Regions from separate parts of the Achromobacter sp. RT286_PF genome, predicted to be linked through region 1. Evidence: predicted binding sites of a transcription regulator. Region 1 holds the regulator's gene; each other region holds the start of a gene.
What was found. Region 1 encodes LexA, which represses DNA repair genes until DNA is damaged. Its sites were predicted from a motif close to ACTGTATNNNNATACAGT; they were not measured.

Region 1 (10,336 bases):
AAGCAAGCCCAGTTGCAAGCCAAGCCCGAGCAAGTTCGTGCGCGCATTGAAGAATTCGCGGAAAACTACGAACAACCCGCTCAGGTTGTCAGCTATTACCTGGCTGACCGCCAGCGTCGTGCTGAAATCGAGGCTATCGTGCTGGAAGACAATGTCGTCGCGCACGTTCTGGAAAAAGCTAAGGTCACCGAAGAAAAGGTGCCTTTCGATCAGTTGATGGGGATGGCGTAACACTATGCAGAGATTCACCGATTTCTATGCGGCAATGAATGGCGGGTCTTCGGTGACCCCCACCGGCCTGGGCTACATTCCCATGGTTATCGAGCAGTCGGGGCGCGGCGAGCGCGCCTACGACATCTATTCGCGTCTGCTCCGCGAACGGCTCATTTTCCTGGTGGGTCCGGTCAATGACGCAACGGCCAACCTGGTTGTGGCGCAGTTGCTGTTCCTGGAATCGGAGAATCCTGACAAGGACATTTCCCTGTACATCAACTCGCCTGGCGGGTCGGTGTATGCGGGAATGGCCATTTTTGACACCATGCAGTTCATCAAGCCGGACGTATCGACCCTGTGCACCGGCCTGGCGGCCAGCATGGGCGCGTTCCTGCTGGCGGCTGGCAAGAAGGGCAAGCGTTTCACGCTGCCCAACTCCCGGATCATGATCCACCAGCCGTCGGGCGGCGCCCAGGGCCAAGCGTCCGACATCCAGATCCAGGCTCGCGAGATCCTGGACCTGCGCGAACGTCTTAACCGGATCCTGGCCGACAACACCGGCCAGTCGATGGAGCGAATCGGCCTGGACACGGAACGTGACAACTTCATGTCCGCCGAAGATGCGGTATCGTATGGATTGGTGGACAAGGTGATGAGCTCCCGCTCGGAAGGCTGACTTCCAGGTTGATCCGAACCCGCTGCCACCAAGTTTGAGTAAGCGCATGCGCTGGACCCGTTATCGGTCTGGCGCATCTTTACCTGAGATACGAAACAAATATGCCTGAAAAAAAGGGATCGGCAGACGCAAAAGTGCTGCATTGCTCGTTTTGCAATAAAAGCCAGCATGAAGTCCGCAAGCTGATCGCGGGTCCGTCGGTGTTCATCTGTGATGAATGCATAGATCTGTGCAACGACATCATCCGCGAGGAAGCGCAAGCGACCGCGCGCGCGGCGATTCGTTCCGAGCTGCCCACTCCGGCCGAAATCAAGACCTTCCTCGATCAGTACGTCATTGGGCAGAACTCGCCCAAGCGCATGCTGGCCGTGGCGGTTTACAACCATTACAAGCGCATTCGTCACGGCGAGATCAAGGGTGACGAAGTCGAGCTCTCCAAGAGCAACATCATGCTGATCGGGCCCACGGGCTCGGGCAAGACGCTGTTGGCGCAGACTTTGGCGCGCATGCTGAATGTGCCTTTCGTCATGGCTGACGCCACGACGCTGACCGAAGCCGGCTACGTCGGCGAAGACGTCGAGAACATCATTCAGAAGTTGCTGCAAAACTGCAACTACGAAGTCGAGAAAGCGCAACGCGCCATTATCTACATCGACGAAATCGATAAGATTTCCCGCAAGTCGGACAACCCATCCATTACGCGCGACGTTTCCGGCGAAGGCGTGCAGCAGGCGTTGCTCAAGCTGATCGAAGGTACGGTTGCCTCGGTACCCCCGCAAGGCGGACGCAAGCATCCGAACCAGGACTTCGTGCAAGTGGACACGACCAACATCCTGTTCATCGTGGGCGGCGCCTTCGACGGACTGGAAAAGGTCATCCGTGACCGTACCGAAAAGTCCGGCATCGGGTTCTCGGCCTCGGTACGTGCCAAATCCGAACGCGGTGTAGGCGAGCTGTTCTCGGAAGTCGAACCCGAAGATCTGATCAAGTTCGGCTTGATCCCGGAACTGGTGGGTCGTCTGCCCGTGGTCGCCACGCTGGACGAGCTGGACGAAGCGGCATTGGTTCAGATCCTTACCGAGCCGAAAAACGCTTTGCTCAAGCAATTCCAGAAGCTGTTCGCCATGGAAGGCGCCGAGCTGGACCTGCGTCCTGCGGCATTGAAGGCGATTGCCCGCAAGGCGCTCAAGCGTAAGACGGGTGCCCGGGGCTTGCGTTCGATCATCGAACAAACGCTTTTGGACACCATGTATGAGTTGCCTTCGCAGGGCAACGTAAAGCGTGTGGTCGTCGACGAGAACGCAATCGAAGGCGAGGGCAAGCCCTTGCTTATCTATGCGGACGAAGCCGGCGAATCCGACAAGCCGGAGCGTGGAGAAGTCCGCGACGCTGCAGCCTGATATTTCAAAAAAGCCCGTTCCTGTAACGGGTTTTTTTGCCGTAGGAGTGCCCTCCGGGGCATTTTTTTTTGCCTTTTGCCTATCCGGCAGCCGGGATCTTGAATTTTCGGCTATTGTTCCCATAACAGACGTAACTGACGCGGATAGCCCGGGTACTCTCTCCCAGGCTCCCCGTCCCCGATACGCCGAGTCATACCGAGGAACCTCCTATGTCTGCCAGCCAGACCCTGCCTTCCGACCCGATCGACCTGCCTTTGCTCCCACTTCGCGACGTCGTGGTGTTTCCGCACATGGTCATCCCGCTGTTCGTCGGCCGTCCGCGCTCTATTCGCGCGCTCGAGGTTGCGATGGAAGCGGGCAAAAGCATCATGCTGGTGGCCCAAAAATCCGCCGGCAAGGATGATCCCACCCCCGAAGACGTCTACGAGATCGGCTGCGTTGCCGGCATCCTCCAGATGCTCAAATTGCCCGACGGCACCGTTAAGGTTCTGGTCGAAGGCACTCAGCGTGCCCGCATCAACAGCATCGAAGATGCCGATTCGCATTTCACCTGCCAGGTGACGCCGATCGAGCCGGACGCCATGCAGGGCTCCGAAACCGAGGCCCTGCGCCGCGCGATCGTTGCCCAGTTCGAACAGTACGTAAAGCTCAACAAGAAGATCCCTCCGGAGATCCTGACCTCGTTGGCCGGCATCGACGATGCGGGTCGCCTGGCTGACACGATCGCCGCGCATCTTCCGCTGAAGCTCGAGCAGAAGCAAAAAATGCTCGAGATCGTCGGCACGTCCGAGCGCCTTGAAGGTCTGCTTACCCAGCTGGAAACCGAAATCGACATTCTTCAGGTCGAGAAGCGGATTCGCGGCCGCGTGAAGAAGCAGATGGAAAAGAGCCAGCGCGACTACTACTTGAATGAGCAGGTCAAAGCCATTCAGAAGGAGTTGGGCGAGGGCGAAGAGGGCGCGGACCTCGAAGAGCTTGAAAAGAAGATCATCGCTGCCCACATGCCCAAAGAGGCGCGTAAAAAGGCCGATGCCGAGCTCAAGAAGCTCAAGCTCATGTCGCCCATGTCGGCCGAAGCCACCGTGGTGCGCAACTACATCGATACGCTCATCAACCTCCCCTGGAGGAAGAAGAGCAAGATCAACAACTCGATCGCCAACGCCGAGACGGTGCTGGACAACGACCATTACGGTCTGGAAAAGGTCAAGGAACGCATTCTCGAATATCTTGCCGTGCAACAGCGCGTAGACAAGGTCAAGGCACCGATCCTGTGCCTGGTCGGCCCCCCGGGCGTCGGCAAGACCTCGCTGGGCCAGTCCATTGCCAAGGCCACGAACCGCAAGTTCGTGCGTATGGCGCTGGGCGGCGTGCGTGACGAGGCCGAGATCCGAGGCCATCGCCGTACTTACATCGGTTCGATGCCCGGCAAGATCGTGCAGAACATGTCCAAGGTCGGCGTGCGCAATCCCTTGTTCCTGCTTGATGAAATCGACAAGCTGGGCATGGACTTCCGCGGCGATCCTTCTTCGGCGTTGCTTGAAGTGCTGGACCCGGAACAAAACCACACGTTCCAGGACCACTACATCGAAGTCGACTTCGATTTGTCCGACGTCATGTTCGTCGCCACCAGCAACACGCTGAACATCCCGCCGGCTCTGTTGGACCGTATGGAAGTGATCCGCCTGTCCGGTTACACGGAAGAGGAAAAGATCCATATCGCTCGCGACCATCTGCTGCCCAAGCTGATGCAGAACAACGGCGTGAAGGACAACGAACTGACGGTCGATGACAGTGCGCTGCGCGATATCGTTCGCTATTACACCCGGGAAGCCGGTGTGCGCGCCCTTGAACGCGAAGTGGGCAAGATCTGCCGCAAGGTCATCAAGCAGTTGCTGACCCAGAATGATCGTGCCAAGGCGGAAGGCAAGACCATCGAGGTCAAGCCGGTCAACGTCACGGGCGACAACCTGAGCGACTACCTGGGCGTGCGCCGCTATACCTTCGGCATGGCCGAGAAGGAAAACCAGATTGGTCAGGTGACCGGTCTGGCCTGGACCGAGGTCGGTGGCGATCTGCTGACAATCGAAGTGGCGGACATGCCGGGTAAGGGCGTGATCCAGCGTACGGGTTCGCTTGGCGACGTGATGAAGGAATCGGTGGAAGCGGCTCGCACGGTGGTGCGGTCCCGCGCTCGTCGCCTGGGCTTTGCCGACAGCGTCTTCGAGAAGCACGACATGCACGTCCACGTGCCGGAAGGTGCGACGCCCAAGGACGGCCCGTCCGCGGGTATCGCCATCACCACGGCCATGGTTTCGGCGTTGTCGCGCATTCCGGTTCGCGCCAATGTTGCCATGACCGGTGAGATCACGCTGCGCGGCGAAGTGCTGCCTATCGGTGGCCTGAAGGAAAAGCTGCTGGCGGCCCACCGTGGCGGTATCAAGACGGTCTTGATTCCCGAGGAAAACGTCAAGGACTTGGCGGAGATCCCGGATAACGTCAAGAACCAACTTGAGATCGTGCCGGTCCGCTGGATCGACAAGGTGCTGGAATTAGCGTTGGAGCGTCTGCCGGAGCCTCTGGCCGAGGAAGAAGCCGTCAAAGACGCGCTGGTGACCAAGCCTGCCGAGCCCGGCTCGACGGACCCGGTTCTGAAGCACTGATCAGCTGGTATGGCTGGACGTCCGAAGTATGGTCGCCCAACAAAAAACCCCGCCACGTGGCGGGGTTTTTTATGGCCATCGTTTTGGCCATCGCGGTGACTTTGGCTATGGCTATTGCCAAGCGAACGCTACGGCAAGGCTAGGCAGACCGTGCCTGATCTACCCCCGTGCCGCGTCAGTGCAACGCGTGCGTACGGATTAAACCGACGGCGATGCCTTCCAGCGCGAACTCTTGGTCTGCTTCAACGATGATGGTTTGAAAGTCCGGATTTTCCGGCAGCAGTTCGATGTGCCCATTGGTGCGTTGCAGGCGCTTGACCGTCACGTCGTCGCCCAAACGTGCCACGACGATCTGGCCGTTGCGCGCTTCAGAGGCCTTCTTCACCGCAAGCAAGTCACCTTCCAGAATGCCCGCATCTCGCATGCTCATGCCGCGCACCTTCAGCAGGTAATCGGGCGCTTGGGCAAAAAGATGGGGGTCCACGCCAACCTCGCGTTCGACGTGTTCGGCCGCAAGGATAGGGCTGCCTGCCGCAACGCGCCCGACCAACGGCAGCAGCAACTGCGCCAAAGAAGGTATGGCCAGAGACGTCTGAGACTGGGAGGGCCCGTCTTTCAAGCGTATGCCGCGCGAGGCGCCGGCGGTGAGCTCGATGGCTCCCTTGCGGGCTAATGCCTTAAGGTGGTCTTCTGCCGCATTCGGTGAACGGAAACCAAGGGCCTGGGCGATTTCGGCACGCGTTGGCGGGAAGCCCGTGCGCGTGACGGTCTGCCGGATGAGGTCCAGGATTTGTTGCTGGCGGTCGGTGAGTTTGCTGGCCATGGCGATGATCCGGTATGAGCGGACTGTACATATATACAGCGCCATTCTGGGGGACGTAGCGGAAAAAAGCAAGCCGGCGGCGGGCCCGAAAGCAAAACGGAGCCTTAGGGCTCCGTTTCGTCATAACAGGGCCGTGGACGGCCCGTACTGGCAGGGGTTACAGCACGGCGGCGATGCCGGCAGCTACCTTGTCAATGTTGCCGCTGTTCAGCGCAGCCACGCAGATGCGGCCGCTGGACACCGCGTACACGCCATGCTCTTCGCGCAGGCGATCCACTTGAGCCGACGTCAGGCCCGAGTACGAGAACATGCCGCGTTGCTGCAGGACAAAGCTGAAGTCCTGCTTGGCGCCGTGTTCCTTGATCTTTTCCACCAATTGCTTGCGCATCAGGCGGATGCGGTCGCGCATGCCGGCAAGTTCTTCTTCCCACATGGCGAACAGTTCCGGCGTGTTCAGCACCGTCGACACCACCGTCCCGCCGTGGGTTGGCGGGTTGGAATAGTTGGTGCGAATGACGCGCTTGAGCTGGCTCAGGACGCGGCCCGCCGCTTCCTTGCTGCCAGCGACGATCGTCAGTGCGCCCACGCGTTCACCGTAAAGCGAGAACGACTTCGAGAACGACGAGCTGATGAACATGGTCATGTCCAGATCGGCGAACATGCGCACGACAGCGGCGTCCTCGGTCAGACCCTCGCCAAAGCCCTGGTAGGCGATGTCCAGGAACGGAACCAGGTTGTTTTCCTTCACAACCGCGGCGATCTGCTTCCATTGCTCCGGCGTGGGGTCCACACCGGTCGGGTTGTGGCAGCACGCGTGCAGCACGACGACGGTCTGCGCCGGGGCTGCCTTCAAGTCCGCCAGCATGGCTTCGAAGTTCAGGCCGCGAGTGGAGGCGTCATAGTACGAATACGTGCCGACCTCAAAGCCGGCGCGCTCGAACAGCGCACGGTGGTTTTCCCAGCTGGGGTTGCTGATCAACACCTTGGAAGAGGGCAGCAATTGGCGCAGGAAGTCGGCGCCAATCTTAAGCGCGCCGGTGCCGCCCAGCGCTTGGGTGGTCAACACGCGACCGGCTGCGGCCAGCGCGGAATCCTTACCCAGCAACAGGGCTTGAGCTCCCTGGTTGTAGCCGGCGATGCCTTCGATGGGCAAATAGCCGCGAGCGGCGGCCGCTTCGATGCGGGCGGTTTCGGCCTTGCGAACGGCGCCCAACAAGGGGATCCGTCCCTGGTCGTCGTAGTACACGCCCACGCCCAGGTTGACTTTACCCGGACGCGTGTCCGCGTTGAATTGTTCGTTCAGACCAAGAATGGGGTCGCGCGGCGCGAGTTCGACGGAATCGAAAAGGTTGCTCATGGGACTCTGATGAGGATGGGTGGACGCAGTACGAGGTGCTGTGGATAATGGGGGGTTTACCCTGGAACAGTCTAGCATGCCAAACAGCCCAATAGACCCGAGCGGCGCGGGAGATCTGGCCCAGAATCTCGCTGGAAATGCCGTGGTACCAGTATCGGCTGACGCACCGCCCGTTGCTGGCGCGGAACCGCGCTTTGTGGAATATCCCGGTAGCCCGTTCCAGCTGTTCCAGCCCTATCCTCCGGCCGGCGATCAGCCCACCGCGATCAACGGGTTGACCCAGGGTATCGAAGACGGCCTGATGTTCCAGACGCTGCTGGGCGTGACGGGCTCGGGCAAGACCTACACCATGGCGAATGTGATCGCGCGGTTGGGACGCCCTGCGCTGGTGTTGGCGCCCAACAAAACGCTTGCGGCGCAGCTATATGCCGAAATGCGGGAGTTCTTTCCGAAGAACGCGGTCGAGTATTTCGTTTCGTACTACGACTATTACCAGCCCGAGGCCTATGTCCCGACGCGCGACCTGTTCATTGAAAAGGATTCGTCCATCAATGAGCACATCGAACAAATGCGTCTATCGGCTACCAAGAGCCTGCTTGAACGCCGCGACACCATTATTGTCGGCACGGTGTCTTGCATCTACGGTATTGGTAATCCCGGCGACTACCACGCGATGGTTTTGATTCTGCGCAGCGGTGACCAGATCTCGCGGCGGGAAATCCTGGCGCGTCTGGTTGCCATGCAATACACCCGCAATGACGCCGAATTCACGCGGGGGGCGTTCCGGGTCCGTGGCGAAACCATCGACATCTTCCCGGCAGAAAGCCCCGAGCTGGCGCTGCGCCTGACGCTTTTTGATGACGAGATCGAAAGCCTGGAGTTGTTTGATCCCCTGACGGGCCGCATTCGGCAAAAGCTGCCACGGTTTACCGTGTATCCCGGGTCGCATTACGTCACCCCGCGCGATACGGTTCTGCGCGCGATTGAAACGATTAAGGTGGAACTGCGAGAGCGTGTCAAACGCTTCGTGGACGACGGCCATCTGGTCGAAGCCCAGCGGCTGGAACAGCGCACGCGGTTCGATCTGGAAATGCTGCAGGAGTTAGGCTTTTGCAAGGGGATCGAAAACTACTCCCGCCACCTGTCCGGCGCCGCACCAGGCGAGCCGCCACCCACGTTGATCGATTACCTGCCGTCCGACGCGCTGATGTTCATCGACGAAAGCCACGTGACTATTGGCCAGCTCAGCGCCATGTATCGCGGCGACCGGTCGCGCAAGGAAACGTTGGTGCAATATGGGTTCCGGTTGCCATCCGCGATGGACAATCGGCCCCTCAAGCTTGAAGAATTCGAGGCGCGGATGCGCCAATGCGTCTTCGTGTCGGCCACGCCAGCGGCTTACGAGAAAGAACACGCTGACAACGTCGTTGAGCAGGTCGTTCGGCCCACCGGCTTGGTCGATCCTTTGGTCGAGGTATTGCCGGCCCGCACCCAGGTGGACGACTTGCTGGGCCAAATTAAGGCGCGGGTATCGGTGGGCGAGCGGGTGCTGGTCACCACCCTGACCAAACGCATGGCTGAGGATTTGACGGATTTTCTTAGCGAACACGGCGTCAAGGTGCGCTACTTGCACTCCGACATTGATACCGTCGAGCGCGTGGAAATCCTGCGCGACCTGCGCCTGGGCACCTTTGATGTGTTGGTGGGCATCAACCTGCTGCGCGAGGGGCTGGATATTCCCGAAGTTTCGCTCGTGGCAATTCTTGACGCCGACAAGGAAGGCTTCCTCCGATCCGAACGCAGCTTGATCCAGACGATTGGCCGGGCGGCCCGCAACTTGAACGGCCACGCCATTCTCTATGCAGACCGCATTACGGATTCGATGCAGCGCGCGATGGAGGAAACCAGCCGTCGGCGCGCCAAGCAGCTGCAGTTCAATATCGACAATGGCATTACGGCGCGCGGCGTCCGCAAGGCCGTGCGTGAGCTGATCGACGGCATCGTCGCGCCAGTGCAGCACGACGCCCTCGAAGCCGCCGTGCCGGCCGAGTTCCTCAAGGACGAGAAGGCCTTGGCTCGCGAGTTGAAGCGCTTGGAGAAGCTGATGATGGACCACGCTCGAAATCTGGAATTCGAGCAGGCCGCTGCCGCGCGCGATGCGCTTACCGCGCTGAAGCAACGTGTTCTTCTTGATGGGGCCGTATAAGCGCTCGCGCCGCGCAGCGCGTCGGTATGGGCTGACAGGTAGCTGACATAATGCTGAAAATGGTGCGGAGGACGGTCGATATGCGCGCACAGCAGGAAAGGGCGCCTGGCGCCCACTGGGGGTGGAGGGGTGACGTTTAAATATCTCGATAACTAATTGATATTAAAGGGATGTTTTAACGCTCGGGCCGACCTTTACTCATTTGTTTCTTTGCAAAAAAAGCTTGCCTTATCTCGGGTTTTCCCTCACACTTACTCCCATGATGACCAAGGTACTTTTCGTTTGCATGGGCAATATCTGTCGCTCGCCGAGCGCAGAGGGCGTGTTTCGCCATTTGGTGAATGACGCGGGGTTGAGCGACGTTGTTCGCATTGACTCTGCGGGCACGCATGCGTTTCATATCGGCGAGGCGCCTGATGCCCGGGCGCAGGCTGCGGCACGTAAACGCGGCTACGAGATCACGCACTGTGAGGCCCGTCAGGTCACCGCAGAGGATTTCCGCGACTTCGATCTTATCCTCGCCATGGATTGGGACAACCTGTCTGCGATGCAGCAGCAGTGCCCCAAGACCTATCAGCACAAGCTGATGCTGCTGATGCGCTTCGCCAATGAGTTTGAAGAGGCCACTGTGCCCGATCCTTACTACGGCGGCGCGGATGGTTTTGGCAAGGTTCTCGATTACTTGGAAGACGCCTGCCAAGGTGTCCTGGAATTGGTCCGCAAGCGCGCTACCCAGTACCAAGCGGCCTGACCGCTTTTCCGTAGAGCCGCCCACAGTGCGGCTCTTGGGGTACATGGCAACGAAAAAACCGCGCAACAGCGCGGTTTTTTCTGGCCAGGAGCCATACCAAATTAGTCGGGAATAGGCTATACTTGACCCAATTACTCGGGTATTGACCGCCGGATTCGCTGGCGGCCATTGCCGAATCACAGGGAACCCACCATGCGGCTAACTACCAAAGGGCGTTTCGCCGTGACTGCCATGATCGATCTCGCGATGC
Region 2 (10,336 bases), on a different contig from region 1:
GCACTGGGCGACGGTCTGGCGGGTGCGGATGCCGGCCAGCGTGTCGTGCAGGGGCTTGCGCGACCGCACATGCATCTGCACCTGGCCCACCGCTACGACGGGCAGCTCGGCCTGGCGGGCGGCGTGTTCGACGGCGGCGCGGTGCTGGTCGTCGCGCGACCGGTACAGCAGGTTCAAGCCGACCCAGGCGCGGTTGGCAAACACGCGTGCCAGCCAGCGCGCCTGCTCGGCCAGGCGGTCGGCGTCGGTGCCGTAGGCGGGCGTCAGGATGGCCAGGCATTCCGGTAACTGGCGCAGGTGTTCGTAGCCCTTGGGCGGGTGGGTCAGGTCTTCGGGGGCCAGCCGGTATTCGCCCTTGGGGGCGCGGGTGCGGGCCAGCGTGATGAGTTCGGACAGGTTGCCGTAGCCTTCGCGGGTTTGCGCCAGCAGGGTCAGGCCCAGGGGGGCGGCGTCGGGCGCGGCGCGCAGCTGGAACGTGGCGCCGATGATCAGCGGCAGCTTCTGGGTCTTGGCCTCCATGTGGGCGCGAACCACGCCGGCCAGCGAGCATTCGTCGGTCAGCGCCAGCGCGGCGTAGCCGAGTTCCGCCGCGCGCGCGACCAGTTCTTCCGGGTGCGAGGCGCCTTGCAGGAAGGAAAAATTCGACTGGCATTGCAGCTCGGCGTAGCCGGGCAGGGTGGCTAACGCAGCGGGGTCGGCGGGGTCGGCCGGGTCGGACGGGTCGTAGGGGTCGTCTTGCATGGGGCCGGCCTTAAGCGTACAGCCCGTGCAGGAACCAGCGCGCGTGTTCGGCGTCGCGTTCGCGGTAGATCCAGTAGCGCGCCGCCGCCGCGTCTTCGGCAACGAAGTAATCGCGCACGGTCAGAGCCGGGTCCCACCAGCCGCTTTCGATGCGTTCCGGCCCGCGCACCAGCCGCAGCGGCTGGCCGCCGTACTGGGGGCGATGACCCGACAGCTTCAAGGCCAGCGGCGTTTCCAGCAGCCAGAAGGGGCGGTCCAGCAAGGGCGGCAGGGGCTGGGGCGGGCGCGGGGTGGCCAGCGCATCGCCCCAGGAATTGGCGGCTTCGGGGCGGTGGTCGGGCGTGGGATGGGCATGGCGCACCTGGTCGCGACCCAGCCGGGCCACCAGCAGATCCAGCAGCCGGGCGTGGTCGGCTGCGGTACCGCCGGGCTCGGGGAACAAGGTGGTGCTGACGGCGGGCTGTTCCACGGTGTCGGGCGCCAGCAGCGATACGGCGATGACGGGCGCTTCCAGCGTGACGTGGTTCAGCTTTTCGCGCAGCAGGTGCAAGATCTGCGGCGCCTGCCAGACCGGCTGCGCCAGCGCCAGTTCCAGTTCGGTGGGCGGGCGGGCATGGCGGCCGCGTTCGTGTTCCATGCAGAGCACCACGCGGCGCACCGCCAGTTGCCGGGCGGTAAGCCAGCCGCCCAGCTGCTCGGCCAGGCGGCGCGCCACTGCCAGCACGGCGTCGGTGTGCTCGACGTAGTCCATGAGTTCGATGCGCCGGGAAAACTGGTTGGGCGGTTCGATCCAGCGATACAGTTCGGGCGCCTGGCCATAGGCGGCGTCCAGGGCCGGCAGAAGGTCGGGCGCGCTGCGCCGTTGCAGGCCGGCGCGCGGCAGGGCGCGCAGGTCGGCCAGGGTATGGCAGCCGATGTCGCCCAGCCAGTCCAGCCGCGCCTGCGCCTGGGGCAGCAGCGCCACTGGCAGGGCGTCCAGCCGGCGGGCCAGCGTGGGCAGGGTGAGCGTGCGCCGGGGCATGCGGCGGCCGGCCCGATGCGCCAGCAGCCAGGCGCCCCGGGCCGTGGGCGCCATGCCCAGCGACACGCGCAGGTCCAGCGCTTGCAGGGTGGCGCGTATGCGCCGGGCAAGCGCGCGCGGGCCGCCAAAGAACATCAGGCTGGCGCCCACGTTCAACAGCACGGTGTCGGCATCGTCCAAGGCAATTTCAGGGGTGTATTGCAGCAGCGCCAGCGCCGCGCCGTGCAGGGTGTCGGCTTCGGCTTGGGGCTGGCGGGGCAAGAGCTCGACCTGGGGGGCGATAACGGCCGCGCCGGCGCGGCGCATGCCCGGTTTGACGCCGGCCTGGCGGGCGGCGGGGGTGAGGGCGGCAACGCGTTCCTGGTCCAGGACGGCGAACGCGTGCCCCTCATGCGGCCAGTGCGGGCGTAGTACGTCCAGCGGCAGGCAGCGCAGGAAGGCGGCGATCCAGAGGCGCATGGCGGGGAGAAGACGGCGTAAGCGCGCCGGGCTCCAGGCCCACGTACAGCGGGGTGTCGCAGACAGGCCCCCGGCGCTTCAGAATATGAACGGATAAACCGCCCGGGGCCGGCGCAAGCGCCAGCCGCAACGGGGCGGGGGTGGCGTTTTGCGCGGCGTTGGCCGGGCGGATGGCAATGAACAGCAGGTCGCTGGCCTGGGCCGCCAGATGCAGGCGGCGCAGGGATTCGGGGCGCACGTGCGGCAACCAGCAGATCAGGGCGCCGCAACTGCCGTTTTTCAGGATTTGTTCCGTTGCCCACAGGGTGTCGACGGGTTTTTGCGGCGCCACCCACAGCAATTGCCGGGGGTCCAGCCGCCAGCTCATCCAGCTGGCGATGTGGGGCACGTGCGGCGGCTGGACCAGCGCAATGGGGCGGCGCGTTTCCAGCTGGGCCAGCGCCGGGCGCAGCAGGCGGATTTCGCCCACGCCCGGATGCGGCGTCAACAGTTCGATAAGAGACCCCAGCGGCCAGCCGCCGTCCGGCAGCTCGGCGGAAAGCGAAGCGTGCCCGGTAGGCAGGTTGCGCGCGGCGCCTTTAGCCAACTGGGTGGCGCGCCACAACGCGGGATGGATGCGTTCAGGAGTCATCATTACTGTATGAATATACAGTATTGTAGCTTCCTTTTTGTCGCCCTTCGGTGATCCCTTTGCTGCCCTTTTGTCACCCTTTTCGGGTGTCGGCCCGTCCGGCCAGGCCTATCCCCGATCCAGATCCAGCCCGTAAAAGCGCATGTCGCCGTAGCGCACCCAACGCGATTTCTTCACCACGCGATGCCCGATCCACAGCGCCAGGAACAGCGGAATGGCCAGATACGTGGACACCACCCCGATCCAGTCGATGCGATCCTGCAAGAACGCCTGGTAGTTCTGGCCCAGCGTCACCACCAGGCACAGCACAAAGGCCAGCACCGGCCCAAACGGGAACAGGCCGGCCTTGTAGGGCAGGTCGGCCGTGTCGTAGCCGTGCCGCACGTAGCCCTGGCGAAAGCGGTAATGGCTGATCGCGATGCTTAACCAGACGATGAATTCCGTCATGCCTGCAAAATTCAGCAGCCAGATATAGACGGCCTTGGGGCTGTAGACCACGCTGAACAGGCACAGGCAGGCCAGTGCCGTGGTGGCCAGCAGCGCGTATAGCGGCACGCCGCCAGGCGTCAGCCGCTTGAACAGCGCGGGCGCCTGGCCCTCGGCCGCCATGTTGAACAGCATGCGGGTGGCGGCGTACATGCCCGAATTGCCGGCCGACAGCACCGACGTCAGGATCACCGCGTTCATCACGGTGGCGGCCGACAGCAGGCCGGCGTGCTGGAACACCAGCGTGAAGGGGCTGACGGCGATGTCTTCCACTTCGTTGCGCAGCAGTTGCGGGTCGGTATAGGGCAGCAGCAGGCCGATGATCAGAATGGCCAGCACATAGAAAAGCAGGATGCGCCAGAACACGTTGTTGATGGCGCGCGGCACGTTGCGGCGCGGGTTTTCGGATTCGCCGGCGGCCACGCCCACCAGTTCGGTGCCCTGGAAGGAATAGGCCACCACCATGGCCACGCCGACCCAGGTGGCCGCGTTGCCCACGAAGGGCGCATCGCCGATGGTCCAGTTCACCAGGCCGACCTGATCGCCGCTGTGGATGATGCCCACCAGCATGCCCAGCCCGACGGCGATAAAGCACAGCACCGCCACCACCTTGATGATGGCGAACCAGTATTCGGCCTCGCCAAAGCTGCGCGCCGAAAACGCGTTCAGCCCGAAGGTCAGTGCCAAAAAGGCCACGCTCCATATCCAGCCCGGCGTGTCCGGCAGCCAGTACGCCATGACCAATTGGGCGGCCACCACGTCCACGGCGACGACCGTGGCCCAGCTGATCCAGAAATTCCATCCCAGCGCGAAGCCAAAGCCGGGGTCTACATAGCGCGACGCATAGGTGCAGAACGACCCGGACACCGGCATGAAGGTGGCAAGCTCGCCCAGGCTGGTCATGATGAAGTAGACCATCAGGCCGATCACCAGGTAGACGAGCAGGGCGCCGCCCGGGCCGGCTTGCGCGATGGCCGCGCCCGAGGCCACGAACAGGCCGGTGCCGATGGCTCCGCCCAGCGCTATCATCGTCAGGTGGCGCGCCTTGAGCACGCGGTGCAGCTGATTCCGGCTAGCGGGAGTCGCGCCAGAATCGGGGGTTTGTGTTTGCATTGCAGGGGGTCAAGGGGCCGCCGTGGCGGCATTCAGGCAAGGGGTGGGCGGGGTCCGGTCAGGCTGGTGGCGGCCAGGCGGCCAGGCGACCAGGTGACCAGGCAGCCAGGCGACCAGGCAGCCAGGCGACCGTCAACCGGTCGCCACGCGGCCGCCAACGCCAAGCAGGCCGCCAACGGTAAAGCCGCGCATTTTACAATGCGGCCATCGCGGCGCAGTCCAGCGGCCCGGGCCAGCACGGAGCAGTTTCATGGCATCTACCGAATCACTTGAATTCCTACCCGAGGCGGGCGTCGACGTGCGCCAGTTGTTCATCCTGCTGCACGGCGTGGGCGGGTCGCCCGATAACCTGCGGCCCTTGGCCCAGGCCGTGCGCGCGGCCTTTCCGACGGCGGCGGTGCTGGTGCCCGAGGGTTTCGAGCCCTTTGACGGCGGCAACGCCGGGCGCCAGTGGTTTTCGGTGCGCGGCGTGACCGAAGACAATCGCGCCGAACGCGTGGCGGCGGCCATGCCACCCCTGGAAGCCTATGTGCGCCAGGCGCAGGCCCGCTTCAAGCTATTGCAGTCGGACACGGCGATCGCGGGCTTTTCGCAGGGCGCGATCATGGCGCTGGAACTGGTGCAGGCCCATGACGGCATGGCCGGCCGCATCATTGCGTTTTCGGGGCGCTATGCCCAATTGCCCAAGACCGCCCCGCAATTCACCACCTTGCACCTGCTGCATGGCGCCGACGACCCGATCATGAACGTGTCCCACATCCAGGCGGCCCAGGCGCGGCTGGAGGCGCTGCATGGCGATTCCACTATCGATATCGCCAGCCACGTCGGCCATGAACTGCATCCCGCGTTGATCGAACGCGCCATTGTCCGCTTGCAGACCTGCGTGCCGCTGCGCAGCTGGGAAGCGGCGCTGGGCCTGAACCAGACGCCGCCCGACGGCACCACGCTGCACTGATCGCGCGATGAGCACCGCGCGTTCTTCCGTGCCGGCCTCGCCGCGCGCCGCCGATTCCGTGGGCGGCGCACAAAGCATTTTCCGGGTGCTGCGCCTGTTGAAATACGTGGGCGCCGCGCCCGCGCGTGGCGTGGGCTTGAGCGATGTCGTGCGCGACATCGGCCTGACGCCGCCCACCGCGCACCGCATGCTGTCGGCCTTGCTGCAAGAGGGTTTCCTGTCGCTGAACCCCAAGCTAAAGACCTATAGCCTGGGGCGCGAGTCTTACATCCTGGGCCTGGCTGCCGAAAGCCGCCATGGCATCAAGGCCATCGCCGAATCGGCCGTGCTGCGGCTGGCGCAGTCCACGGGCGATACCAGCTTTCTATCGGTGCGCTCGGGCCACGAAGCGGTGTGCGTGGACCGCAAGACGGGCGACTTTCCCATCAAGATCCTGACGCTGGAAGTGGGCCACCGGCGGCCGCTGGGCGTGGGGGCGGGCAGCCTGGCGCTGCTGGCGTTTTTGCCCAATGACGATATCGACCGCGTGCTGGCTCGGTACGACGCCACCACCGCGCCCGACCTGCCGTCCACCGACATGCTGCGCGAGGACATCGCCGCCGCGCGCAAGCAGGGCTATGCGCTGAACCCGGGGCGCATCATCCCCGACATGCTGGGCGTGGGGGTGCCGGTATTCGACCGTGAGCAGAACGTGGTGGCCGCGCTGAGCGTGGCGGCGATCCGCTCGCGGCTGTCGGGGGCACGGCTGCATGATGTGGTGGCCGCGTTGCAACGCGCCGCGTCCGAACTGTCGGCGGATCTGCTGCCGCGCGCCTGAGCGCAGGCAGGTCGCAGCCACAGCCACAACCACAGCCCCAGCCACAACCACAACCACAGCCCCAGCCCCAGCCCCCAGCCACAGCCACAGCCACAACCACAACCACAGCCCCATCCGGCGCCACAACCCCGGCTATCGCCCCGCGCAGGCCTTGCCGCCATCGACCGGCAAGCACACCCCGGTGATGTATTTGGCCTCGTCGCTGGCCAGGAACAGGGCGGCATGCGCCACGTCCCAGGCGTCGCCCATCCGGCCCATCGGGCTGGCGGCGTTGCGGCGGCGGCGCATTTCCTCCACATCCTGGAACTGGCCGGCAATCTGCTGGTAGATCAGCGGCGTATCGATCACGCCGGGCAGCACCGCGTTGACGCGGATATTGTCCGGCGCGTAGCGCACCGCCAGCGACCGGGTCAGGTGGTTCAGCCCCGCCTTGGCCGCGTAGTAGGACGTGTACGGATAGGTGTTGACCTGAATCGAGGCCAGCGACGAAATGTTGACGATGCAGCCGCCGCCTTGCGCCAGCATGGCCGGCAGCACGTGCTTGCAGGTCAGGAACACGCCGGTCAGGTTGGTGTCCAGCACCCGGTGCCAGCTTTCCTCTGACGCCTCGATGGGGTCGCCCATTTCCGTAATGCCCACATTGTTGTGCAGGATGTCGATGCGACCGGCCTCGTCCAGCACCCGCGCCACCACGGCCTGGATCTGCGCCGACTGCGTCACGTCGGCCACCAGCGCGCGGCACTGTCCGCCTTCGGCCTGGATGACGCGTTCGGTTTCCTGGGCGGCCTCTGCCCGCACATCCACCGCGTACACGCGCGCCCCTTCGCGTGCGTAGAGGGCGGCGGCCGCCTTGCCGTTGCCCCATCCCGGCCCCGACGACCCCGCGCCGAACACCAGCGCTACCTTGTCCTTGACGCGTTGTCCCATGTCATTGCACCGAGATGTGGGCGAAGTCGGCCACCTTCTTCCACTTGGACACGTCCGCCTGGATCATCGCGCCGAATGCATCCGGCTTGTCCGCCACCACATAGGCGCCCACGCCCGCGTACTTGGCCTGCACGTCGGGGTCGGCCAGCGCCTTGCGCGATGCGTCGTTCAGCTTGGCCAACACATCCTTGGGCAGGCCGGCCGGGGCCAGCAGCCCGTTCCACATTTCGGCGTCGTAATCCGGCAGGCCCACTTCGGCAAAGGTGGGCACGTCGGGCAGTTGCGGCAGGCGCGCCTTGGCCGCCACCACGATGGCCCGCAGGTTGCCCGACTGGATGTGCGCCATGGACGAGGCGGCGGTGTCCCACAGTATCGGCACCTGCCCGGCGATGACGTCGTTCAAGGCCGGCCCCGTGCCGCGATACGGCACGTGCATCATGTCCAGGCCCGACAGCGATTTGTAGTACTCCATGGCCATGTGCGTGGCGCCGCCGTTGCCCGACGACGCATACGAATACTTGCCCGGCGCGCCCTTGACCAGCGCAAAGAACTGCGCGTAGTCCTTGGCCGGAAAGTTCTTGTTGACGACGATCACGCCCGGCACACGGATGATCTGCGTGACGGGAGTGAAATCCTTGACGGCGTCGTAGGGCAGGTTCTGGTACACGGCCGAGTTGGTGCCGTTGGTGCTGGATGTGCCCAGCAGCAGCGTGTAGCCGTCGGGCGCGGCGGACGCCACCGCGCGCGTGCCTACCGTGCCGCCCGCGCCGCCCCGGTTTTCCACCACCACCGGCTGGCCCAACTGCTTGCCCAACGCTTCGGCAAAGATGCGGCCCACCACGTCGGACGTGCCGCCCGGCGGGAACGGAACGATCAGCCGCACGGGGCGGTCGGGGTAGTTGGACTGCGCGGCGGCCGCGCCCGACAGCGATACGGCAAGGGCCGCGGCCGCCAGGGTGATCCAGGTTCTTCTCTTCATGATGTTGTCTCCTTGCTTGATATTGTTGTGCGTCCGGTATTTGCGCGGATACCAGGCCTTGTGCCGGCCTGTGTGTCCGCTACGGGGTGGCTGCTACCTGCGTTCTGCTATCTGCGTTCTGCTGTATGCGTTCCGCCGTGTGCCCAGGCCGAAGATCATGCGATGCGGTCGCCGGGCTTGATCTTCGCCGCGCGGCTGTCCACCCCTGGCAGCATGTGCGCCGGGTCGCGCGTCACCACAACGTCCAGGATGGTGGGGCGGTCCTTGCAGGCGTACGCGCTGGCCAACGCCGCCTGGATGTCGGCGGGGTCTTCCACGCGGATGCCGTTGCAGCCCAGCGCGCGCGCCACATTGGCGTAGTTGGTTTCCACCAGGTCCGACGATTGATAGCTGCCGCTGCCGTACATCAGATGCTGAAGCGCCTTGATATACCCGGACGCCGCGTTGTTCACCACCACCAGCGTGAAGGCCAGGCCCATGCGCACCGCCGTTTCCAATTCGCCCAGCGACATATTGCAGCCGCCGTCCCCCGTCAGGCTGATGACTTGCCGACCCGGCGCGGCGGCCGCGGCGCCGATCGCGCCGGGAATGCCGTAGCCGATGGACGCAAAGCCCCGGTCCGGCACGAAGCCGCGCCCGGCGCGCTTGGTGTCGAACAGCAGGCCGCCCCAGTGCGCGGCAAAGCCGCCGTCCGCCACCAGGATGCCGTCTTCGGGCAGCGTCGCGTTGATCTCGTGCATCAGTCGCGCCATGCCGATGGGGCTGTCCGGCGACGTCAGCTTGCCCTGCACGGATTCGCGCCACGTGTGCATCGCCTGGCCGACTTCGTCCGCGTAGGCTTGGCGGTCCGTTTGCAGCGGCTGGTCGGCCATGCGCTGGGCCAGCTCTTGCAGCGTGGCGCGGGCGTCGCCCCACAGACGCAGGGCGGGCGTGGTCGTGCGGTCAAATTCCTCGGCCACGATGTCCAGATGAATGACGGGGGCGCCGGCGCTCAATAGCTCGTAGCGGCGCGTGGCCACTTCGCCCAGCTTGCAGCCCACCACGAACAGGCAGTCGGCCTTGGCGATGAAGTCGTTGGCGATGCGGCTGTAGCGGCCGAACAGGCCGGCGTTAAGCGGGTCGCTGCACGCGATGGCGCCTTTGCCGCTCATGGTGTGGGCCACCGGGATGTTGAAGCGCTGCGCAAAGGCCTGCACCGCCGGCGCGGCGTCGCTGATGTGCACGCCGCCGCCGCACAACATCAAGGGCCGCGCGGCGCCGGCCAGCATGCTGGCGGCTTGCGCCAGGTCGTCCGCGTCGGGCCGGCAGCGCAGCGCCGGCGCGCGGCGGGTGTTGGCGCTGGCGTAGAACGCGTCGGCATCAAAGGCGTGGATCGCGTGTGCGATGTCTTCGGGCACGTCCAGCACCACGGGGCCGGGGCGTCCGCTGGTGGCGACGGCAAAGGCGCGCCGTACCAATTCCGGAATGCGCTCGATCATCTCGATGCGCAGCACATCTTTCACCACCGGCCGCAGCACTTCCAGCTGGCGCGCTTCCTGCGTCATGTTCTTCCACGAATGCAGACGGTGCGAATCGCCCACCAGCGCCACCAGCGGCGTGCCGGCGTTGAAGGCTTCGGCCAGGCCGGTGACCAGATTCGTGGCGCCCGGCCCCAGCGTGGCGTCGCACACGCCGGGCCGCCCGCTGACCTTGGTGTAGGCGTCGGCCGCGAACACGGCGCAGCGCTCGTCGTTGATCAGGTGATGGTTCAGGTTCAGGCGACGCACGGCGTCGTAGAACGGCAGCAGCTGAAAGCCGCCCATGCCGAACATCAAGCCGACATCGTGCGCGGCGAACATGCGTGCGATGGCTTCGCCGCCCGTGATTTCCAGTTTTTCCGACATGCGAGGTGTGCTCCTGAGTCTTAAGTGTTGGCGCGCCCGTTGAGCAGGGCATCGATAAAGGTTTTCAGTGGGGTGCCGACGCGGCCGCCCAGATCGCGGGCGCGCGCGTTGGCTGACGAGATCACGCCTTCTTCGTAGCAGGAGCGCGCATCGCCAATGCAGGCGCTATCGGCCGACACGGTCAACGCGGCGATACCGCGCTGCTGCAACAGCGGCAGCCGGCCGGTGCCCGCGCCGTCACGGCCCATGCCGGCATCGTTGAAGGTGACCAGCCGGGGCGCGGCCTTGACGCCGTCGGTTTGCAGGCCGGCCAGGCGTTCGCCG
Region 3 (10,336 bases), on a different contig from region 1:
TGGCAAGGGTTTTGGGACACCGTGACGGCGCCACGCGTGATGGCGTCGTATCAACTGACCTTTGGCGCCTCGCTGATCGCTGCGCTGGTCAACCTGGTGTTCGGGTCCGTGGTGGCCTGGGTGCTGGTGCGCTATCGCTTTCCCGGCAAGAAGATCCTGGACGCTCTGGTGGACCTGCCCTTCGCATTGCCCACAGCGGTGGCGGGCATTGCGCTGACCGCGCTGTATTCGCAAAAAGGCTGGCTGGGCGGGCCGCTGTCCGAATGGTTTGGATGGAAGGTGGCGTTCACGCCGCTGGGCATCGTGATTGCGCTGATCTTCATCGGCGTGCCCTTCGTGGTGCGCACGGTGCAGCCGGTGCTGGAAGACGTAGAACGCGAAATCGAAGAGGCGGCGGCCAGCCTGGGTGCCAGCCGCTGGCAGACCATCCGCCGCGTGCTGCTGCCCACCGTGGTGCCGGCGTTGATGACGGGCTTTGCGCTGGCGTTCGCGCGGGCGGTCGGCGAGTACGGGTCGGTGGTTTTCATTGCCGGCAACATGCCGATGGTGTCCGAGATCACGCCGCTGCTGATCATTTCCAAGTTGGAACAATTCGACTACGCCGGCGCCGCCGCCATCGCGACCGTGATGCTGGTGCTGTCCTTCGTCATGCTGTTGGTCATCAATCTGCTGCAAGGCTGGCAAGCCCGCCGCAACCTTGGGAGGCTGGCATGAGCGCAGCGGATCGTCCCGCCCATTTGACCGAACCGCGCTGGGTGCGCGGCATCTTGCTGTTTGTTGCGCTGGCATTCCTGACCCTGTTCCTGCTGGTGCCGCTGGCGGCAGTGTTCGCCGAGGCCTTCAAGAAAGGCTGGCAGCTGTATCTGGATGCCATCGTGGAACCCGATGCGCTGTCCGCCATCCGGCTGACCTTGCTGGTCGCTGCCATCGCGTTGCCGGTGAACCTGGTGTTTGGCGTGGCGGCGGCATGGGCCATCACCAAGTTCCAGTTTCGCGGCAAGCAGTTCCTGATCACGTTGATCGACCTGCCGTTCTCGGTATCGCCCGTGGTGGCCGGCCTGGTTTTCATTCTGTTGTTCGGCACGCAAGGATGGCTGGGCGGCTGGTTGCAGGACCACGACTGGAAGATCGTCTACGCCGTGCCCGGCATCATCCTGGCCACGCTGTTCGTGACCTTTCCGTTTGTGGCGCGTGAGCTGATCCCGTTGATGCAGGCGCAAGGCAGCGAAGAAGAACAGGCGGCGCTGACGCTGGGCGCCAGCGGCTGGCAGATCTTCTGGCGCGTGACGCTGCCCAATATCAAGTGGGGCCTGCTGTACGGCGCCATCTTGTGCAACGCGCGGGCAATGGGTGAATTTGGCGCGGTGTCGGTGGTGTCCGGCCAGGTGCGCGGGCTGACCAACACCATGACCCTGCACGTGGAAATTCTCTACAACGAATACCAGTACTCGGCCGCGTTCGCCGTGGCCTCGTTGCTGGCTCTGCTGGCGCTGGTGACGCTGGTGGCGAAAAACCTGGTCGAGTGGCGCAACGCGCGCATGCTGCGCGCCGCCGACCTGCCGGTCGAGTATCCCGGTGCAGCGGCCGCAACGATCAAGCCGGCCATCGCGTAACGCGCGACGGCCCAGACGGAGACAGGCATGAGTATCGAAGTACGTAATCTATCCAAGCGCTTCGGCCAGTTCCAGGCGCTGAATGACGTGTCGCTGCATATCGAAACCGGCGAACTGGTGGCGTTGCTGGGGCCGTCCGGCTGCGGCAAGACGTCGCTGTTGCGCATCATCGCCGGGCTGGAATTGCCGGATTCGGGCAGCGTCCTGTTCGGCGGCGAAGACGCCACGGACGTGGACGTGCGCCAGCGCCAGGTGGGATTCGTATTCCAGCATTACGCGCTGTTCAAGCACATGACGGTGTTCGAGAACGTGGCGTTCGGCCTGCGCGTGAAGCACCGGTCGCAGCGCCCGTCCGAAGACCAGATCCAGCGCAAGGTGCATGACCTGCTGACGCTGGTGCAGCTGGATTGGCTGGCGGATCGTTATCCGGCGCAGCTGTCCGGCGGCCAGCGTCAGCGTATCGCCCTGGCACGCGCGCTGGCCGTCGAGCCGCGCGTGTTGCTGCTTGACGAGCCGTTCGGCGCGCTGGACGCCAAGGTACGCAAGGAACTGCGTCGTTGGTTGCGCCGGCTGCATGACGAGCTGAACGTGGCCAGCGTGTTTGTGACGCACGACCAGGAAGAGGCGCTTGAGGTCGCGGACCGCGTGGTGCTGATGAACGCCGGCCGTATCGAGCAGGTGGGCACGCCGCGTGAAGTCTGGGAGCAGCCCGCGACGCCGTTTGTGTACGGCTTTCTTGGCGATGTGAACCAGCTGCAAGGCGTGGCGACGGGCGGTGTCTGGGAAGGCGCCGGCTTGTCGCTGCCGGCGCCTGACCTGGCGCAAGCCCATGCGCAGCGCGCCACCGCTTACGTTCGTCCGCACGAGTTCGAGATCGAGCGTTATCGCGCGGGCGGGCAGGGCATTGCGGTGCGCCTGTCGCACGCCTATCTGGCCGGCCCCAGCGCCTATCTGGAACTGGCGCGCCAGGATTCCGACGCCATCATCGAAGCGGAAGTGCCCGAGCACCTGTATCGGGAACTGGACCTGCGCGATGGCGATACGTTGTTGGCGCGTCCCCGGCGCGCCCGGATCTTCGCGGTGCAACCATGACCATGACAACCTCTGTTGATTTTCCTTCCATCCAGGACGCCGCGCTGGCGCAGCGTTGGCAGGCGCTGGTGCGGCGTCTGGCCGATATTCAGCAGCGTCACCCGGACGCCGCGCTGGCGTCGTCGCTGGCCGCTGAAGACATGTTGTTGACGCATGCCATCTACGACTCGGGCCTGGACCTGGAAGTGTTCACGCTGGATACGGGCCGCTTGCATGCGGAAACGCTGGGTGTGCTGGACGCCGTTCGCGCGCGCTATGGGCGCGATGTCACGGTGTACCGGCCCGTGGCGGCGGCGGTGGAGCAGCACGTTGCCCAGCATGGCGCCTATGCATTCTATGAAAGCGTGGACCTGCGCAAAGCCTGTTGCCAGATTCGCAAGGTCGAGCCGCTGCGACGCGCGCTGGCCGGGCGCAGCGCCTGGGTCACCGGGCAGCGGCGCCAGCAATCCACCACGCGCGGCGAACTGCCCTTGCAAGAGCAAGACCCCGTGTTCGGCCTGACCAAGTTCAACCCGCTGGCCGAATGGAGCGAGGACGACGTGTGGGCAGTGATCCGTGCGCTGGATGTGCCCTACAACCCCCTGCACGACCAGGGCTACCCGTCCATCGGCTGCGAGCCCTGTACGCGCGCCATCCGGCCGGGCGAGGACGTGCGCGCCGGAAGATGGTGGTGGGAATCGTCGGATTCCAAGGAATGCGGTCTGCACGCGGGCAACCGCGTCATCAGTGTCGTGACGCGCGGCGAATGACGCCGTCCATGAATTCAAATTCTGTCTTAGGGGAATAACCTATGTCTGCTGTGATCCAACGCAGCCACCTGGATTGGCTGGAATCGGAAGCGATATTCATCATGCGCGAGGTGGCCGCCGAAAGCGAAAAGCCCGTGCTGCTGTTCTCGGGCGGCAAGGACTCCGTGGTGCTGCTGCGCCTGGCGGAAAAGGCGTTTCGCCCGGGCCGCTTTCCCTTCCCGCTAATGCACATCGACACGGGCCACAACTTTGATGAAGTCATCGCCTTTCGCGATCAGCGCGCAGCCGAACTGGGCGAGACCCTGATCGTGCGCAGTGTCGAGGACTCCATCAAGCGTGGCAGCGTGGTGCTGCGGCGCGAAACCGACTCGCGCAATGCGGCGCAGGCGGTGACGCTGCTGGAAGCCATCGAGGAATTCGGCTTTGACGCCTGCATCGGCGGAGCGCGCCGCGACGAGGAAAAGGCCCGCGCCAAGGAACGCATCTTTTCGTTCCGCGATGAATTCGGCCAATGGGACCCCAAGGCACAGCGCCCTGAACTGTGGAACCTGTTCAACACGCGCGTGCATCGCGGCGAGAACATGCGCGTCTTCCCGATTTCGAACTGGACGGAACTGGACGTCTGGCAATACATCCAGCGCGAGCAGCTGGCGTTGCCGTCGATCTACTTCAGCCACCAGCGCGAGGTGGTCCGGCGCAAGGGCCTGCTGGTGCCGGTGACCCGCCTGACGCCGCCGCAAGACGGCGAGCAGGTCGAGCGGATGCCGGTGCGCTTTCGCACGGTGGGCGATATTTCGTGCACCTGCCCGGTGGCTTCCGACGCCGCCGACACCTACGCCATCATCGCCGAGACGGCGGTGACCGACATCACCGAGCGCGGCGCCACGCGCATGGACGACCAGACTTCCGAGGCCTCGATGGAGCGCCGCAAGAAGGAAGGCTATTTCTGAATGCAAAACGCCGGCTGCGGCCGGCGGCAGGGGACGCACCATGAACGCACTGAACGATTCTTTCCTTTCCGGCGCCGGCACGGGCGTGCTGCGCTTGATCACGGCGGGCTCCGTCGACGATGGCAAATCCACGCTGATCGGCCGCCTGCTGTACGACAGCAAGGGCGTATTCGCCGACCAGCTGGATGCGATCTCGCGCGCCAAGCACAAGCGCGTGGCGGGCGACGGCATCGACTTTTCCCTCTTGACCGACGGGCTCGAAGCCGAGCGCGAGCAGGGCATCACGATTGACGTGGCCTACCGGTACTTTTCTACACCCGCGCGCAAATTCATCATTGCCGATGCGCCCGGCCACGAGCAATACACGCGCAATATGGTCACGGGCGCGTCCACGGCGGACGTGGCCGTGATCCTCATCGACGCCACGCGCGCGGCCGACGGCAAGCTGCTGCCGCAGACCAAGCGGCACAGCACCATTGCGCGGCTGCTGGGTATCCGCCACATCGTGGTGGCCGTGAACAAGATGGACCTGGTCGATTGGGATCGCGCCGTGTTCGAGCGCATTCGCGATGCGTATGCCGAACTCGCCGCCAAGCTTGGCATCGCACATTTCGATGCGCTGCCGCTGTCGGCACTGAACGGCGACAACGTCGTGACGCTGTCACCCAAGACGCCCTGGTACGAGGGCCAGCCTTTGCTGGCGCTGCTGGAATCGTTGGACCTTGCCAGTGACGGCCGTGCCTTGCCGCTGCGCTTTCCCGTGCAGTGGGTGGCGCGGCACGGGGGAGATCAGAAAGAAGACTTTCGCGGTTATGCCGGCCGGTTGGCCAGCGGCGTGCTGCGCGCGGGCGACGCCATCACCGTGCAACCGTCGGGCGTCAGTGCGGTGGTGCGCGAAGTCCGCGTCTTTGACCGCGTGCTGGACGAGGCGGTGGCGGGCGACTCGGTCACGGTGGTGTTGGATCGCGATGTCGACGTGTCGCGCGGTGATGTCATCGTGCACACGGCGGCGCCGGCGCAAGTCACGCGCGAGTTCGAAGCCGAGCTGTGCTGGCTGGATGCGCAAGCATTGAACCCGGCGCGCAAGTATCTGTTGAAGTCGGGCACGCGGCTTACGTCGGCAAAGATTCGCGCGGTGCTCTCGCATCGCGACATCCACGAATTGCAGGAAGTCGAGAACACCGAAGGCACCTTGCGGATGAACGACATCGGTCGCGTGACGTTCACCACGCGCGAGGCGCTGGCGGTGGATCGATACGCTGATGTGCCAACGACCGGCGCCTTCATTCTGATCGATGAAGCCACGCATCAGACGGCTGCGGCGGGTATGTTGCGCTAGGTTGGAATCGGGCCGGAAAACAACGGACTTTCGGCCCGATTTTTGATGTTGTATTTCTTCCAAACCTAATGCTGGTGCGGGTTTGCGGGCGATATCGCCTGATGAAATCGATTTGTTCAGACGCGCCTCGCGTCTTGCGGTAAAGTGGGGCTGTCTTACGGAAAGGCTTTTGGTGCTTGTCAAAACCACTGTGTTTTTGTACAGTAGTTTTTATGGCACGCACCGATCATTCTTTTCCCGCCGGTTCTGGGTCCCCGGCTGCCGCCCCCGCCGCCTTGCGCGGTCGGGGTGCGGTTACTAATGTTCGGCATCGCTTTCAGCGCGATGACCGTGTGCAGGTCGACGACGGTTGGTCCGGTTCAGGCCTGCCGGCGGATTTCGTAGAATCCGTCCCCGACTCTTTCTCCGACTCCTTTTCCGATACATTCACGGATTCCGCTTCTGGGGATTCGCCTGAAGCCGGGTCCGGGTCCGGGTCCGGATCCGGGTCCGCGCACGCGCCGGTGGCTGGCGCGCGCCCTGGCGCCACGGTCATCCCCATCATTCCTGATACGCGGCTGGCTCCGCCCGCACCCAAGACAACCGTCACGGCCGAAGAAGCGCGCAAGATGCTGTCGCGCAATGACTCGCCCGATATCCCCTTCGACGTTGCGGTAAACCCGTATCGCGGATGCGAGCACGGCTGCGTGTACTGCTATGCGCGGCCCACGCATTCGTATTTGGGCATGTCGCCCGGGCTGGACTTCGAAACCCGCCTGGTGGCCAAGGCAAACGCCGTGGATGCGCTGCGCGCTGAACTCGGGCGCCCTGGCTACAAGCCGTCGCCCATCAATATCGGTTCCGCCACTGACGCTTACCAGCCCATCGAACGCGATTGGCGGCTGACGCGCGGCATGCTGGAACTGATGCTGGAAACCCGGCATCCCGTCACCATCGTCACGAAAAACGCGCTGGTCGCCCGGGATCTCGATCTGCTTGCAGCGCTGGCTGAGCAGAATCTGGTGGTGGTCTATATCAGCATCACCACGCTGGACGCCGGCATGGCGCGCACGCTGGAGCCGCGTGCCGCAGCGCCGTGGCGGCGGCTGGAAGCCGTGCGCAGCCTTACGGATGCCGGCGTGCCGGTCGGCGTGCTGGTGGCGCCCGTCATCCCGTTCATCAATGATGAATCCATGGAACACATCCTCCAGGAATCCAAGGCGGCCGGCGTGCATTACGCCAGCTACACCGTCTTGCGCCTGCCCTGGGAGGTCAAAACCCTGTTCGAGGATTGGCTTAACGCCCATTACCCCGACCGCGCCCAGCGCGTGCTGCACCGCATAGAAGACCTGCGCAACGGTCGCCGCAATGACCCTAATTTTGGCTCGCGCATGCGTGGCACCGGCATCTGGGCAGACTTGCTGCGCCAGCGCTTCGCCGTCGCGACCCGCAAGCTCGGGCTGAACCGCCACAGGCTCGCGCTGGACTGCGATCGCTTCCAGCCGCCGCTGGCGGCGGGCGCCACGCCGTCTCTGTTTTCGGCGGGCCCGCTTGCAGGGCAGGGCGCGGCGTCTTCGGTTGTGTCCGCAGCAGTGGCGTCGTCGGCCGGCTCTGCGGTGACTGTGCCCGCTACCCCTTCCTCTACCGCTTTCCTATCCCCGGTTGGCGCGCAAGCGTCTTCAGGGGTCCCCCTTTCTGACGGCCTGCCGGCAGTTTCCGGCGGCTATGGCCGTGGGGCGCGCCAGTTGCAGGCGCTGGCCGCCGGCCAGTTGTCGCTGTTCGATTGATCACGGCCGCTCGCCGTGTCGGCCGCTGCGGCGGCGTGGAATCGTTTCTTCAAGGAGTTCTCATGAACACCGCTGATTTTTCCGTTTTGTCAGATGAGCTCATCGTCTCGTTGAACCCGCTGCGCCGTGGCGCGTATCGAGCCCGCGCCGCTTGCGCCAAGCTGGCGGGCCTGGCCATGCCGTGGAATACCGCGTCCGCCGGTGACGAACCGCGCCAGCGCAGCCGCTCGGGCACGTCTCCCGCGCGCTGGCCGTTCCCGCCCACGCCGGCCCAAGAGGGCGGCTTGGTCGAGCGCGCGGCAACGCGCGGGATCCCATCGGTCGTGACACCGTTGCCGGTGCCTGCCGTCACCCCCACGATGGCGCCCGCCGTGTCACCTGCCATGGCCCCCGCTTTGCCGGTGTCGGCGGTACGCGAGCGCAGTCTGGGCAACGCCACCGTTGAACCCGTAACGGCGCAAGTCACCATGAAGGCCATGGTGCTGGATGTGGTGATGGTGTTGGCGTGGGGGGCAATCATCCCCGGCCTGATGTGGCTTGGAGCCGCCGCTGGCTTCTGAATCGCCCGGGCTCGATTTTCAAACAATCACGACTGATACATTGAACGGCCACGGCAGGCTAGGCGAGCGCCAAGCTTCACGTCGGCGAGCTCAGCGTGGCAGGCTTAGCTGGAGCCCAGCAGCACCACGCCCACCAGAATGGATATGCAACCGGCCAACCGGCCCGGCCCGACCTTTTCGCGCAGCAGGAACATGCCGGCCAGGGTGCCCAGCATCATCGACATTTCGCGGGCAGGCGCCACCAGGCTTAATGGCGCGCCGTTGCGCAGCGCATATAGCACCAGGATGTACCCCAACGGAGACAGCAGGCCCACGGCCAGCGCCAGGTGCCAGTGCCCGCGCATGGACTGCCAGGCTTGTGCGCGCCGGCCCATCATGTGGGGCGTCATCATTGCGGTGCGCGTTACGCATGTGAACCAATCGAACAGCACGGGGCTGATCAACAGAACCTTCACGCCATAGGCGTCCACCACGGTGTAGGCGGCGATGAACAGGCCGATCACGACGCCCCAGCGCACGCCGATCCACGCTTGGGCCTGCTTGAAGATGGTCAGACGCCCTTGGGTGGCGATCATCAGCACGCCGATCACCACGCACAGCATGCCGACAATGCCGGTGCCGGTGGCGGGTTCGCCCAGCAGCAGGAATGCCCCCGTCGTGGAAAGCAGCGGGCCGGTGCCTCGCGCAATGGGATACACCACGGACAGGTCGGCAACCTGATAGCCGCGTTGCAGGCAAAGGCTGTAGCCCAGATGCAACAGGCTGGATGTCAGGATGGCGCCGACGACGGGCCACGTCCATGTCATGCCGTCGTGGATCAGCACCCAGATGACCCAGGGGGCGTACAGCAACGAGGCGCACAGCCCGTAGGCAAACACAAAAGGCGCGCCCACCATGGCCGCGCGCTTGGCAAGCAGGTTCCACGTAGCGTGGGCCATCGCCGCCAGGACGACCAATATCAGGGACGTATACGACATGAGGGAACAGCGCCGAATGACGTGTTTGTTACAGAAGCCGCTAGGGTACAGCAAGCTGCCGGAAGGGCGCCATTCTACTCGACGGCCTAGCCAACTTTTGGTGTAGAATCATTGGTTTGCCAAATCTCATCCTCTGCTTGCGGCACCAGTAACAACATCGGTAAAAAACGAACGGCAAAAGTTTTAGCCCGCAAAGACATGATGATCTAGGAGTTCTCATGAACCTTATCGCTATCCTGGAACAGGAAGAAATTGCCCGTCTGACCGGCGGCCAAGCCAAGCCTGAATTTGCTCCTGGTGACACCGTCATCGTGAGCGTGAACGTCGTTGAAGGCACCCGCAAGCGCGTGCAGGCTTTCGAAGGCGTTGTTATCGCCAAGCGCAATCGCGGCCTGAACTCCGCGTTCACCGTGCGCAAGATTTCGTCGGGTGAAGCCGTGGAACGTACGTTCCAGCTGTACTCGCCGCAAATCGCCGGCATCGAAGTCAAGCGCCGCGGCGACGTGCGCCGCGCCAAGCTGTACTACCTGCGCAACCGCTCGGGCAAGTCGGCACGTATCAAGGAAAAGCTGGTCAGCAAGCAAGCCTCGGCGGCTTGATCGCTTATCGGCACACGGCCCTACCAGTGTCGGACGTTCGCGCCATTCAGCGTTTCCGTCCGGCACGGGTTTCCGGGTTAAAAAGGCACCTGCGAGGGTGCCTTTTTCTTTTAGCAAAGCCGTATGTCTGATTCCTCGTATTCTGCGCGGCCTCGACGGCCGCTTGTGCGCCCGGGCTTCGATCCGGCAACGCAACCGTGGGTAGTGGCCAATGATTCTCTGCCGGCCGTACCTGCCAGCCTGTTGACCCCGGATCGCCTGCGGGGCACGCTGAACCAGCCATCCACCTGGACGCTGGAGCTTTCGCGCGACAACGATCTGCGATACCCCGGCCGCGAGGGCACACCGGTGCCCGCGGCCGTGTTGATTCCGCTGGTCACGCGCGACGACGGCGTACACATCATGCTGACCCAGCGCGCCGCGCATCTGCATGACCACGCGGGGCAGATCAGCTTTCCAGGTGGCCGCATCGAAACCAGCGACCCTACGCCCGTGGCCGCTGCCTTGCGCGAAGCGCAGGAAGAAACCGGACTGCCGGAAGACCATGTGGAAGTGTTGGGCAGCATGCCGCCCTACCTGACGGCGACGGGTTTTTCGATCATTCCGGTGGTGTCGTTGGTACGGCCCGGTTTTGAACTGGCGCCCGACGCGTTCGAGGTAGCTGAAGTGTTTGAAGTGCCGTTGTCGTTCC

Region 2: imuA (translesion DNA synthesis-associated protein ImuA) is a predicted target of LexA. The motif match lies at 2,857-2,874, and genes of this name have one in related genera.
Region 3: AC6LJY_RS09510 (PA0069 family radical SAM protein) is a predicted target of LexA. The motif match lies at 5,931-5,948, and genes of this name have one in related genera.

What each region holds. Positions count from the first base shown of each region.
Region 1 covers NZ_JCBAMR010000006.1:123,681-134,016, reverse strand. Annotated here, with positions in the region: gene tig (trigger factor) at 1-231, shown strand, start outside; gene clpP (ATP-dependent Clp endopeptidase proteolytic subunit ClpP) at 236-889, shown strand; gene clpX (ATP-dependent Clp protease ATP-binding subunit ClpX) at 991-2,289, shown strand; gene lon (endopeptidase La) at 2,499-4,949, shown strand; gene lexA (transcriptional repressor LexA) at 5,125-5,772, opposite strand; gene AC6LJY_RS07795 (amino acid aminotransferase) at 5,930-7,129, opposite strand; gene uvrB (excinuclease ABC subunit UvrB) at 7,206-9,335, shown strand; gene AC6LJY_RS07785 (low molecular weight protein-tyrosine-phosphatase) at 9,595-10,086, shown strand; gene iscR (Fe-S cluster assembly transcriptional regulator IscR) at 10,279-10,336, shown strand, end outside.
Region 2 covers NZ_JCBAMR010000024.1:56,921-67,256, reverse strand. Annotated here, with positions in the region: gene AC6LJY_RS18460 (error-prone DNA polymerase) at 1-741, opposite strand, end outside; gene AC6LJY_RS18455 (Y-family DNA polymerase) at 752-2,221, opposite strand; gene imuA (translesion DNA synthesis-associated protein ImuA) at 2,151-2,855, opposite strand; gene AC6LJY_RS18445 (amino acid permease) at 2,961-4,451, opposite strand; gene ypfH (esterase) at 4,702-5,406, shown strand; gene AC6LJY_RS18435 (IclR family transcriptional regulator) at 5,414-6,223, shown strand; gene AC6LJY_RS18430 (SDR family NAD(P)-dependent oxidoreductase) at 6,356-7,150, opposite strand; gene AC6LJY_RS18425 (Bug family tripartite tricarboxylate transporter substrate binding protein) at 7,152-8,129, opposite strand; gene AC6LJY_RS18420 (thiamine pyrophosphate-binding protein) at 8,285-10,012, opposite strand; gene AC6LJY_RS18415 (hypothetical protein) at 10,033-10,336, opposite strand, start outside.
Region 3 covers NZ_JCBAMR010000008.1:92,039-102,374, forward strand. Annotated here, with positions in the region: gene cysT (sulfate ABC transporter permease subunit CysT) at 1-714, shown strand, start outside; gene cysW (sulfate ABC transporter permease subunit CysW) at 711-1,613, shown strand; gene AC6LJY_RS09490 (sulfate/molybdate ABC transporter ATP-binding protein) at 1,641-2,705, shown strand; gene AC6LJY_RS09495 (phosphoadenylyl-sulfate reductase) at 2,708-3,454, shown strand; gene cysD (sulfate adenylyltransferase subunit CysD) at 3,496-4,404, shown strand; gene AC6LJY_RS09505 (sulfate adenylyltransferase subunit 1) at 4,445-5,743, shown strand; gene AC6LJY_RS09510 (PA0069 family radical SAM protein) at 5,956-7,509, shown strand; gene AC6LJY_RS09515 (hypothetical protein) at 7,572-8,069, shown strand; gene AC6LJY_RS09520 (EamA family transporter) at 8,174-9,046, opposite strand; gene rplS (50S ribosomal protein L19) at 9,265-9,645, shown strand; gene AC6LJY_RS09530 (CoA pyrophosphatase) at 9,769-10,336, shown strand, end outside.